3 regions of the Mycetohabitans rhizoxinica HKI 454 genome follow, and region 2 is predicted to be linked to each of the others. Evidence: predicted binding sites of a transcription regulator. Region 2 holds the regulator's gene; each other region holds the start of a gene.
What was found. Region 2 encodes LexA, which represses DNA repair genes until DNA is damaged. Its sites were predicted from a motif close to ACTGTATNNNNATACAGT; they were not measured.
Positions count from the first base shown of each region.

Region 1: the regulator LexA is predicted to act here: its motif matches at 2,341-2,358, upstream of recA (recombinase RecA).
Region 3: the regulator LexA is predicted to act here: its motif matches at 2,098-2,115, upstream of RBRH_RS16185 (VRR-NUC domain-containing protein).

Region 1 is NC_014722.1:2,349,273-2,353,466, forward strand. Features, by position in the region: partial or broken gene RBRH_RS10280 (DUF2889 domain-containing protein) at 1-516, opposite strand, end outside; gene recX (recombination regulator RecX) at 675-1,151, opposite strand; gene recA (recombinase RecA) at 1,158-2,222, opposite strand; partial or broken gene RBRH_RS20335 (response regulator) at 2,544-2,724, shown strand; tRNA gene RBRH_RS10300 (tRNA-Met) at 3,814-3,890, shown strand.
Region 2 is NC_014722.1:1,727,634-1,731,827, reverse strand. Features, by position in the region: partial or broken gene RBRH_RS07625 (universal stress protein) at 209-717, shown strand; gene RBRH_RS07620 (DUF2939 domain-containing protein) at 775-1,437, opposite strand; gene RBRH_RS07615 (hypothetical protein) at 1,462-1,878, opposite strand; gene lexA (transcriptional repressor LexA) at 1,899-2,546, opposite strand; gene RBRH_RS07605 (sulfate ABC transporter substrate-binding protein) at 2,770-3,819, shown strand; gene cysT (sulfate ABC transporter permease subunit CysT) at 3,931-4,194, shown strand, end outside.
Region 3 is NC_014722.1:1,296,458-1,300,651, forward strand. Features, by position in the region: partial or broken gene clpB (ATP-dependent chaperone ClpB) at 1-1,631, shown strand, start outside; gene RBRH_RS16185 (VRR-NUC domain-containing protein) at 2,124-4,106, shown strand; gene RBRH_RS06110 (ATP-dependent DNA helicase) at 4,106-4,194, shown strand, end outside.

The DNA.
Region 1 (4,194 bases), 620 kb from region 2:
GCCGTCAAGCTTCAACGCGTGGCAGCGATCAAGCTGAAACGGCATCGCATCGCCGGCTGCGTCCGTGTCTGACGCGCCTGTCTGCGACACCTCGCCGACGCAAGCCTGGCTGGCTGCGCTCGGCGATAGCACGCGCAAATCGGTCAGATGCGTACAGCCCGCCGCCTCACCAAGACGCTCAGTGACGGCATGCCAGAGCCCACGACGCAGGTCCAATCCAATCAATGCGCGATCGCTTGGATTGGCGTCTTCGCAATGCCCCGGATAAGAAACCCATTTCACCGCCGGCGACTGCGCATCGACGACATTCATCTGACGATCAATCGTCACCCGCAGCCGAAGTTCTTGGATAGGTAGCCCGGCCGGCCTAACACCGGTGGCGATTTGCGTGTCACGCACGTTGCAATCGGTCAGGCATGCTTCGATGTCCCACAAGCCATCTTCGCGCTCGAACGCTTGCACGTCAATCGCACGGCGATGACGCGCCCGACGAGGAGCAGAGGGAGGGAGCGGCATGGAAAGGGTTACGGCCGGATGGAAAACCCAGCGATTTTAGCATACCGGTCCAACGGCCTGACGACACCCGCGCGCCCACCCCGGAACGCGCTTCACCGCCACGAACGCATAGGCGAAGCGCAACATACCGCGTAACACGACGCGGTCTACGCGGACCGTCATTCATCGCCGGCTTCGTCGTCGATCCCGCTGACGAGTCGCGAAACCACCGCGCGGGAAAAGCCGCGGGCGGCCAAGAAACGCGCCTGCTTGGCACGCTCGGCCGGCGACTGCGCGACGTGGCCCTGAAATTTCTTTTGCCACACCGCTTTCGCCCGTTCCCATTCGGTTTCCCGTAATTGATTGCCGATGTCGTCCAACAGGTCGCCATGCAACGCGTGCCGCTTCAACTCCCCAACGATCCGGGCCGCGCCGAATCGGGACGCGCGGCGATGCACGACACTTTCGGCAAACCGACTGTCAGACAGCCAGCCGTCCCGCTCGAGTGCATCGAGAATCGGCTCGATATTGTCGCCTTCCTGGGCGTCGCGCTTGAGCTTCGCAGTCAGTTCGGCACGACTGTAATCCCGGCGTGACAAATACCTCAACGCGCGCCCCTTCAGGCTTGGCGCGGGGCGCGGGCACTTCGCGCGCACTTCGCGTTACGCTTGTCCGCCCTCGGCGGCTACTGCGCCGGCCGGCATCGCCACGACACCGAGCGACTCGCGGACGCGATTTTCGATCTCGCGCGCAAGATCCGGATTTTCGCGCAGGAACTCCCGCGCATTGTCCTTGCCCTGGCCGATCTTCTCACCGTTGTAGCTATACCAGGCACCCGCCTTCTCGACAATCTTCGCCTGGACGCCAAGATCGATGATTTCACCGTGTCGCGAAATCCCCTCACCATACAAGATGTCGAAAATCGCCTCGCGGAACGGTGGCGACACTTTGTTTTTGACCACCTTAACCCGCGTTTCGTTACCGATGACTTCGTCGTTCTTCTTGATCGAGCCGATCCGACGGATATCGAGCCGAACCGACGCGTAAAACTTCAACGCATTGCCTCCGGTGGTAGTTTCCGGGTTGCCGAACATCACACCGATCTTCATGCGAATCTGGTTAATGAAGATAACCAGGCAATTGGTCCGCTTGATCGTGCCGGTCAGCTTGCGCAGTGCCTGCGACATCAGTCGCGCCTGCAGGCCGGGCAGTGAATCGCCCATTTCACCTTCGATTTCGGCCTTCGGCACGAGCGCGGCCACTGAGTCGATGACGATCATGTCAATCGACCCCGAGCGCACGAGTGCATCGGCGATTTCCAGTGCCTGCTCGCCAGTATCAGGCTGAGAAATCAGCAGTTCCGACGCGTTGACACCCAGCTTAGACGCGTACTGGACATCAAGCGCGTGTTCCGCGTCGATGAACGCGCAGGTGCCGCCGATTTTCTGCATCTCAGCGATCACCTGCAGCGTAAGCGTCGTCTTGCCGGACGATTCCGGCCCGTAGATCTCGACGACACGGCCACGCGGCAGTCCACCGACGCCTAGCGCGATGTCCAAGCCGAGTGAGCCAGTCGATACGACTTGAATGTCTTCGACTGCCTCGCCATGGCCAAGCCGCATGATCGACCCCTTGCCGAACTGCTTCTCGATCTGCGATAGCGCGGCAGCCAGTGCCTTGCTCTTCTCCGCAGTCAGTCCAGTTGAGCCTTTCTTGCTTTCTTCCATGAATCGTCCTTTGCTATGATGAGCGGCAGTCTGTTGCCGAAGCGGCACGCCTCGCATCGTGGCCATTCCGGTCATCCCCGGATGACACCGCTGCCCGCGCCAACGCGCGGCTCCAGATACTGTATAAAAAAACAGTGTTGTTTGCAAGCGCGAAATACACGCATCCGGTACGCAAATGGCATGCCTGTTCCCGCCGCGGGACGTACCCTTGAAGCAGGGCCGGTGCGTATGGCGCCGAACACCGCGTGTCGTTGCAATATGCACGATAAGGAGACGCCGGAAAGGGGGACAGGTTTGCGCCGCCGGCACTAAAACACGCCCCTGCGCATTCTCATTGCCGAATGATGACAGCATACTCGCGGATGGCCTGATCCGATCACTCCGCCATTCGGGCTATGCGGTCAATTACGTCAAGACGGGGATCGAGGCCGACGTTGCCCTGTCGAGGCAATCGTTCGACCTGCTGATCCTCGATCTCGGACTGCCACGCATGAGCGGGCTCAGAGCGCCATTCACGTAGCGAGGCGCCCGCACGCGCCGCTTGCCATAGTGAGCCCGTGCGCTCGGCTGAACTCTGCAATTTGAGCCGCCGCCCGAACATCACGCAGTTGTTGTTGCCCACGACGCGCCCGTAGTGTTTGCACAAAATGGCTGCTAAGCCGTTGCCGATATAGGACACGAAGGCGTTGCCCGGCTCAGCGGCCGGCACGGCGAACTTGGCGTTGTAACGCGGCATGTAGGGCTGCTCCAGGTAGACTTTGGCTTGCTGCATGTCGGTGATGCCTGCCTTCCAACTCGCGGGGTAAGCGCTGCTGGTGTATGCCGAAGGCCCACTCTGAACGCCCATGAGCCTGCGGCCAATAGGCCGCAATGTGCTCCAATGTACTCGATACCCGTAGCGCCAGCGCTCGTCCAACTGCGTCCCTGTGTTCGCATCGACCTTCTCGCCGGCTTGGGACGTATGGAAATAGTGGCTGCCGCGGTCGGTATAAAGCGCGCAAAACAAGCCATAGCGGGCAATCGTTTGCCCCACCCGGTGGAAGCTGGAGGCCGCGCCCTCCTCGTCGCAGAAGAACATCGACAGATGCTCACCGGTCGCATCGTCCATCGTGTCCACTCAGTCCCACTCCTGCCCAGGCACCCATTCACGAGCACTGGCGTGCTGGTGCACCAGCATCCCGCGCAGTGGCGCGCGATCACTTTGCCACGGGCCTTGGCGCGGTTGACCTCGCCCGCTTGCTGCAACGGGTTCTTCGCCTAAGTATAGCTGCGCGTACCGCCATGCTCACGTTGGTACCCGCTGTGAAATTGCCTCACGTTCCAGCCGGTGTAGAGCTGTGCCGCCTCGGCCTGTGTGAGTGCGCGTGTTCTGCCAATGAGCCGCTTATCCTGCCAGTCGCTGTAGACCTCTTCGAATCTCATTTTCCGGGTTTTCTGTCACCAATGTGCCCGACCTACGAGTGGCTCCATACGACACTCAAAACCGGGCACATTACGTGCTAAGGACCCGGACAGTTCACGTGCTCACGACAGGAAAACGCGAAAATCGTTGACAATTCGTCTAGGCATGCCCATAATCCGGGGTTCTTTCGGCGAATTAGCTCAGTCGGTTAGAGCGACGGAATCATAATCCGCAGGTCCGGGGTTCGAGTCCCTGATTCGCCACCAAATAAGTCAAAGGGTTACAGTGCTTCTTGCCTGTAACCCTTTTTCGCTTCTAGTGCGTATCACCATCTGTAACCGGATTTCATCAATCGCAGTTCGCGGCGGGACCCGATGATGCAGCGGAAGATCGGAAAGGTCGCGCCGCCTGCATGATTGGATTGCGCACCTCATCGGAGCGTACCACCGGTTTCCAAAGCCCCGTTCCAAGAAACCACAGTGGAAACCGTGCCCGCCAGCCGTTGTCGGTGGTCAGGCGGAGCAGGTGTGGGCGCAACTGTGCCCGCGGCTTTGCCTGATACCGTCAGGC
Region 2 (4,194 bases):
TCAACAGGGCATCGATGACCATATTATTTGCATGGACTTTTTTTGACGCTGGTAAATTCAATCGCGTGTTTAGGCATCGAGGGCAGAGTCGGCATTGAGATCGATCCTGGCAATCGATTCCTGGATACGTGTTTTCCTGCATTTTTTGTTGATTCCGACGGTCGAAGATGCACGGATGGATTCACTTTTTGAACCAACGGAGGTCGACATCGCCAGCTATCGAACCATTTTGCTGTGCTACGATGGGTCGCGGGAAGGTCGCAAGGCAGTGGAAAAGCCGCAAGGCATTGTGTCAGGGAACCGAGCTGGCACTCGACCTTAGGGCGCAGACGCATGTGCTGGCTGTCGTGAACATGTGCTCGAGCATTGCGCAAAGCGCGGGGTTGATGACCGATGTGGCGTGCGGGCAGTTCGAGCAGGCGGCGCGGGACATTCTGCAGGACGGGGTGGATTGGCTCCAGAAACGGGGCCTGAGTGCGCATGGCCGTTTCGCATTGGGCAATCCGATTGACGAAATCACCCAGTGTGCGGAGCATATGCAGGCGGGTCTCGTCGTGGTCGGTCATCGTGCGCACCGGCTTGGCTCGCTGGTGGACAGGCCCGGAGAATACGTAGTTGCTGGACCGCGTTCGCTGCAGCATCCTGGTTGCCGTCTCGAGCGCGGGCGAAGCGAATGAAGTCGAGTTATCCACCGCTGCAGCGGCGGAAAGGGTTTGAGTTGTCGCGCTACGGTGTGGATTCACATGGGTCGGCCCCGTGTCGCAATGACCCGCATCATGAACCGTTGAGTTTGACTCCAACAAGTTGCCAGCTGAAAACGCCGGTTCGGTTAAAAATCATCCTATACGGCGGGTCCTTCGAATCAGTGCGGTATCGGACTACGAACTCGTTGAGGCCGCGATAGGCGGCACTCGCGCGAACTTCGCCGCTTACGGACGCGCCGGCCGCGGGCTGTCGGCCGCCTGGTGCGCTGGGGCCGGCGGAATCCGACGTACCGGAAACGGCTGCGCCGCGTGTCGCACTCGCTTGCGGAACCCGCACCGGGCCCGGCGGTGTCGTGTCGCTTGCCAAATCGCGCGGGGGCATGCCGGCTAGCAACGCGGCCACACCGTCTGGCGTTGCATAGACTTCGACAATCGGTGCGATTAACGCGGAACCGACCATCGTGCCGACACTGGCGACTGCCTGCGCCAGCGGCGAATCATCTGCATGCGCGCCGACCGCACGCGTGATCCGTGCATTGAGTTCCTGTTTCAAACTGGCACGCAATGCAGGGTAGTCGACGTATCGATTGACCGTCTCGGCGTCGCGCGCATCGGCTGCATGCTCCAGGCGGTTCAGGACGATATAAGGCGACGCGTAGCTGAGCACGCCTGCCACCCCGCTAGCCAGCGTCACCCCTGCGGCGACAAGACGCTTAAATGAGGCCGATGTCATATGCGCAGTTGTAGCGCGAACAAATTAATCCAGCAAACCGTGGGCAACCCCAGTCTCCTCTGCCGCGATATACCGGTCGATCATGCTGCAAACCGCATCGATATGGCCCACTAGTACCACGCGCGATGCACTGCGGTAGACGCGCACCGGTTCGTCCTCCCGCCATGGGCGACGACGGGCCGGTTCGGCCTGAGGCACGCCGTGGCGCAGCGGCACGCGCGCGAAAGCCGGTAAGCTAGATGGCAATTCCATGTACTCCCGCACGACGTGTGCCATGCCGTCGTGCATTGGTGCGGTCGGGCGCTGTGCCGGCGTCGCGCCGCCCATCAACAGACCGAACGAAGTGGCGGGGTGCGATGATGCACCGCATGGCACGAGGCCTCGCAGATGACGCAGGCGCCCGAACGCGCGTAACGGAAACAGGCGGGCAAGTCGTTTCATCGGTTTCTCCGTGTCGGTATTTAGAACGCGTTGGGGCGGATCAAGCCGACCGCAATGCCTTCCAATTCAAAATCTTCTTGTCCCGGGCTCACAATGATGTTCTCGTAATCCGGATTTTCTGCGATCAATTCGATGCCATTTACCAGCCGATGGAAGCGCTTGACCGTCACGTCGTCGCCCAGCCGCGCCACCACAATCTGGCCTTCTTTCACATCGTGCTGTTTCTGTACGGCCAGCAGGTCTCCGTCGAAGATGCCTGCATCGCGCATCGACATCCCGCGTACTTTCAGAAGATAGTCGGGCCGGCTCACAAACAGCGCTGGATCGCACGCGTAATGCTGCGCGATATGCTCCTGAGCCAGGATCGGACTGCCGGCCGCGACGCGACCGACCAGCGGCAGCGATAACTGCATGACCGCTGGATGTGGCAGCGTGTACTGGTGCGGTCCGTCTTCCATTGACAGCAATCGGATCCCGCGTGACGCACCCGCCGCCAGTTCGATCACCCCTTTGCGCGCCAACGCGCGCAAGTGCTCTTCGGCCGAGTTGGCTGAGCTAAAGCCGAGTTCTGCAGCGATCTCGGCGCGCGTCGGCGGAAAGCCGGTGCGCTCGATCGCGCGGCGGATCAAGTCGTAGACCTGCTGCTGACGGGCGGTGAGTTTAGTCATGAGGTTACTGTATGGATGAACAGGTTCCTGTATTTTTATACAGTATTCGCAGTATTTCAAGTGTTACTTGAAATCGTTGTCTGTTTGCTCGTGGCATAAATTGTTGGCGCGCCGCCCGGTCTCTTACGACTTTTGAATATAAAAGCATAAGGAACGATTATTTTTGATAATGAAACGCGTTCGTTAGACTTGGCCGGTCCTCACGACATCCACGGGCATACAAATGAGCGAACAGGTAACGGGGCGGGCGCGGCAGCGCGACAGTGCATCGGTGTGGCGGCGGTTAGCCGCGACATGGGTGCTGACGTGCGGCATCGTGGCCAGTGGCGCGGCCGTCGCGGACAGGACGCTACTCAATGTGTCGTATGACCCGACGCGAGAACTGTACCAGGACATGAATCAAGCGTTCGCAAAAGAATGGAAGGCCAAGACCGGCGAGACCGTATCGTTCAGACAGTCGCACGGCGGCTCGGGCGCGCAGGCGCGTTCGGTCATCGATGGCTTGCAGGCGGACGTTGTCACGTTGGCGCTGGCCTACGATATCGATGCGATCGCCAAGCAGGGATTGATTGACGCGGATTGGCAAAAACGCTTGCCGGACCATGCGGCGCCGTACACGTCGACGATCGTGTTCGTTGTGCGCAAGGGCAATCCGAAACGGATCAAGGACTGGGACGATCTGGTCAAGCCGGGCGTGTCCATCGTCACCCCGAACCCAAAGACTTCCGGTGGCGCACGCTGGAACTACCTGGCCGCATGGGCGTACGCGTTGCACCAGCCGGGTGGCAGTGAGCAAAAAGCGCGCGAGTTCGTCGCAAAGCTGTACAAGAATGCCGGTGTGCTCGATTCCGGCGCACGGGGTGCGACTACCAGCTTCGTGCAACGCGGTATCGGCGACGTGCTGGTCGCCTGGGAAAACGAAGCATTCCTGTCGCTCAAGGAGTTCGGGCCTGACCAATTCGAGATCGTGATGCCATCGGTCAGCATTCTGGCCGAACCACCGGTCGCGCTGGTCGACAAGGTGGTGGACCGCCGCGGCACGCGCAAGCTCGCGCAGGCTTACCTGAACTTTCTGTACACCGAGCAGGGCCAGCAGATCGCGGCAAAGCACTTCTATCGGCCGCGCTCGAGCAAGGTGCCCGACGCGCTGATCCGGCAGTTCCCAAAGCTTAAGTTGTACACGGTCAACGATACATTCGGCGGATGGGCGAAGGCTCAAAAAGTGCATTTTGCCGACGGTGGCGTATTCGATTCGATTTATCAGCCACAGTAAGCCGACGATGGCTGCCAGGCGGCGGCCCGCGGCCTGAGAGGGCTGCCGGCGTACGCCGAGCCCGAATCCCCTGGGTCGGGTGCGAGCGGTGCTTGGAGGCGAGTAGCAGGCATGAGTCGTTTTTATTTTCGCAAGCCCAGTGCGTTGCCCGGGTTCGATGTCACGTTCGGTATCACGGTCGCGTATTTGGGCCTAGTGGTGCTGGTCCCGCTTGCCGCGGCTTTCTTGAAGACGGCGACATTGACGTGGCCCGAGTTTGCGCGTGCCGTCGCGTCGCCGCGCGTGCTGGCCTCGTACCGGCTCACGTTCTGCGCGTCGCTGGGCGCCGCGCTGCTCAATGTGGTGTTCGGCTTTGTCGTAGCATGGGTGCTGGTG
Region 3 (4,194 bases), 430 kb from region 2:
TATCGAAAAGGACGCGGCGCTTGAGCGGCGCTTCCAGAAAGTGCTGGTCGATGAGCCGTCGGTCGAGGCGACCATTGCGATCCTGCGTGGGTTGCAGGAAAAGTACGAGCTGCATCACAAGGTCGAGATCACGGATCCGGCCATCGTCGCGGCTGCCGAGCTGTCGCACCGCTATATCACCGACCGTTTCCTGCCGGACAAGGCGATCGATTTGATCGACGAGGCGGCGTCCAAGATCAAGATGGAGATCGACTCGAAGCCCGAGGCGATGGACCGGCTCGAGCGTCGGCTGATCCAGCTGAAGATCGAGCGCGAGGCGGTAAAGAAGGAAACCGACGAGGCATCGCAGAAGCGGCTCGGGTTGATCGAGGACGAGATCGCGCGGCTCGAGCGCGAATACGCGGATCTCGAGGAGATTTGGACGGCGGAGAAATCTGCCGTGCAGGGCGGTGCGCACTTGAAGGAAGAGATCGACAAGACTCGCGCGGAAATCGTGCGGCTGTCAGCGCGAGGGCAAGCTGGACAAGGTCGCCGAGTTGCAGTACGGCACGTTGCCGCAGCTGGAGGCGCAACTGAAGGCCGTCACTCAGGCTGAGGCCGGTACGCCCAAGAACGATAAGCCGCGGTTGCTGCGCACACAGGTGGGCGCCGAGGAGATCGCCGAGGTCGTATCGCGCGCCACTGGCATCCCGGTTGCGCGGATGATGCAGGGCGAGCGCGAAAAGCTGCTGCAAATTGAGGCGAAGTTGCATGAACGCGTGGTTGGCCAGGATGAGGCGATCAGTGCGGTGGCCGACGCGATTCGCCGTTCGCGGGCAGGCTTGGCCGACCCGAACCGGCCTTATGGCTCGTTCCTGTTCCTCGGCCCGACGGGGGTCGGCAAGACCGAGTTGTGCAAGGCGCTGGCGGCGTTCCTGTTCGATACCGAGGACCACTTGATCCGCATCGACATGAGCGAATTCATGGAGAAGCACAGCGTCGCGCGGCTGATCGGCGCGCCGCCTGGCTATGTGGGCTACGAGGAAGGTGGCTACTTGACCGAGACCGTGCGGCGCAAGCCGTACAGCGTGATCCTGCTCGATGAGATCGAGAAGGCGCACCCGGACGTGTTCAACGTGCTGCTGCAGGTACTCGACGACGGCCGCATGACCGATGGCCAGGGCCGTACGGTGGATTTCAAGAACACCGTGATTGTGATGACGTCGAATCTCGGCTCGCAGCAGATCCAGTCGATGGTCGGCGAGCCTCATGCGGCGGTGCGCGATGCGGTCTGGGAAGAGGTCAAGCAGTATTTCCGCCCCGAGTTCCTGAATCGGATCGATGAGGTCGTCGTCTTCCACGGCCTGGATCGCAGCCATATTCGCTCGATCGCGAAGATCCAGCTGCAACGGCTCACCGAGCGATTGGCGAAGATGGACATGCAACTGGACGTATCGGATGCGGCACTCGAGCACATCGGCAAGGTCGGCTACGATCCGCTGTTCGGCGCGCGGCCACTCAAGCGCGCGATCCAGCAGGAGATCGAAAACCCGATTGCCAAGCTGATCTTGGGTGGCCGGTTCGGTCCAAAGGACCTGATCCCGGTCGACTTTGAGGATGGCAAGTTCGTGTTCGAACGGGTCGTGCACTGACAGGGCGCCAATGCGCGGGGCGCAACGGCGGCGCTGGCGCTGTTGCTCGGCGCCTGCGCCCCGCCCTAGCAGGGTTTTCAGGCTCGATGGCGCCGGCGCGCTGTGCAGCATGCAGAAAAGTCTTGATCACTCCACGCCCAGAATGGCGACAAACCGCCCATTCTGAGCGGCTGCTCAGCGCATCGTACGTTAGTCTTCCGTTGCCCGGCAGACGCAATGATGCGGCGCCCGCCGCTGTACCGCTGGGCGGGCTGTTCGATTTATTCCCGCATTACCACGCGTTCGTTAGTCTCCTTAAACTAGTCGCCTCACGAGGATAAACTGGTCGTCTCATGAGGAGGCGGCGACGCAGCGCGCTGTCGGCCGCGCTGTTAGGCTATCTCGCGGTTAAGGTGATGATTGGCGCCTACCGGACACTGCTACGATGGCGGGTGACCCGATGCGGCCGACGCTGGTATCATCTCGTACTGTATATTTATACAGGATTAGATGATGGACGCGATTCCCGCCGGCGGCGTGGACCCGTTCTACTATGTCGCAAACTTTCGTCGCGCTATCGCGTGGTTGAGCGATCGATGTGATGACCTGCTTGACGAGCAAGAGCGAGCCTTCATCGACGCGGTCGAGCCGTTGCCGCACGCGTCGCGCGCACTGCTGGTCCGGATGCTAATGCGCAAAGGACCGTTGTTTCGCACGGACAAGCTGCGTTATGCCGAGATCGGCGAGCCGCTTGCCGCATGCGGGCCATTGATTGCGCGAGGCTGGGTTGAGCTCGATCCGCCGATGTCGGTCGACGAACTGTTCACTGTGGCGACCAAGGTCCAACTCGAGCACCGCTTCGAGGCGGCGAAGACGGCGCGCGGCACGAAGGCGGCGCTGCTTGACGCGCTGCGCACCGCGTATCCCGGTGTACAACAGGCGTACTCGGCCTGGTGCCCGAACGGGCCAGCAAAGGTTGTCCGTTTCCTGCTGGGGCCCCTGTGTGATCGGCTTCGATTAATGTTTTTCGGGAACCTGTGGCAGGACTGGTCGGAGTTCGTGCTGGCTGACCTGGGTGTTTTCCGCTACGAAGCCGTGCGCTTGGACGGATCGTCCCGTGCATTCCAACGGCGCGAAGATGTCGATGCCTACTTCTCGTTGCATGCGTGTCGTCAGGCATTGGACGCGGCGCCTGACGACGCGAAGCTGGATGCATTGCTGTCGCAGGCGTGCGCATGTCCGACTGAGAATCCTTGGCTCGGTATGCGTCGCGCCAAAGTGTTGTTTCGGATCGGCCAGCACTGCGAGCGGCGGCGCGATTGGCTGCGCGCGCTGCATGCGTACGAGGTGAGCACATATCCGGAAGCCCGCTATCGGCGAGTGCGCGTGCTCGAGGCGCTCGGCCGTCGCGGTGACGCGTTGGCGCTTGCTGCGCAAGTCGTACGCACGCCAGTTAGCGAGGTCGAGGCACAGCGCGCCGCGCGTACCCTTGCGCGGCTACAGCGCGTGCCGCGCGCCGCACGACAGCAATCGCCGCTGCCGATGCAATCAGCATGTGGCGAGCAGCCATCCGGCTCGCATCGCGTACCTTCACTACAATCTGATTTATCGGCATCGGCATCGGCATCGGCATCGGCATCGGCATCGGCATCGGCATCGGCATCGGCATCGGCATCGGCATCGGCATCGGCATCGGCATCGGCATCGGCATCGGCATCGACATCGACATCGATATCGACATCGACACAGACATCGACACAGACACAGACACAGACATCGGCAACGCCGATCTCGCGCAGCGACTGGCTCCTGCCCATGCCCGCCGTGCCGATGCGGGTCGAGCACGTATTGCGCGCTCACCTGCATCGCCCGGAGGCGCCGGTGTTCTATGTCGAAAACGCATTGATCAACACCTTGTTTGGCCTGTTGTGCTGGCAGGTGATATTCGCGCCGATACCCGGCGCATTCTTTCATCCGTTCCAGCGCGGGCCGGCGGACCTAGACGCGCCAACGTTCGTCGCGCATCGTCAGGCGCTGTTCGATGCGTGCCTGCAACAGCTCGACGATGGTCGCTATCGACGCACGATCGAAAATAATTTTGCCGCGAAGGCCGGGATTCAATCGCCGTTCGTGGCCTGGGGCGTGTTCGACCCCGCGTTGTTGACGCTCGCGCTGGACTGCATGCCGGCCGCCCATCTGAAGCTGTGGTTCGAGCGGTTGTTGTGGGACGTCTCGCAGAACCGTTCTGGATTTCCGGATCTGGTCCGATTCGTGCCGGCCGTGCGTTCGTATGAACTGATCGAGGTGAAAGGGCCCGGCGACCGGCTGCAGGACAATCAGTTGCGCTGGCTCGCCTACGCACACGAAAAGGGGCTGCCGGTCAGCGTCGCGCACGTGCGGTGGCTCGACGACGGAGATAGGATGTCGGCGCCGCCCGCCGCGGTCGGCAATGCGATCCCGGACGGCGTCAGCGCGCCAGCGCAGTGGGCGGTGTGATGCGCTATGTGATTGCCGTGCGCGCATTGTGCGAATTCACGGCGAAGCAAGGCGACCTGGATCTGCGGTTCACGCCGTCTCCCAGCGC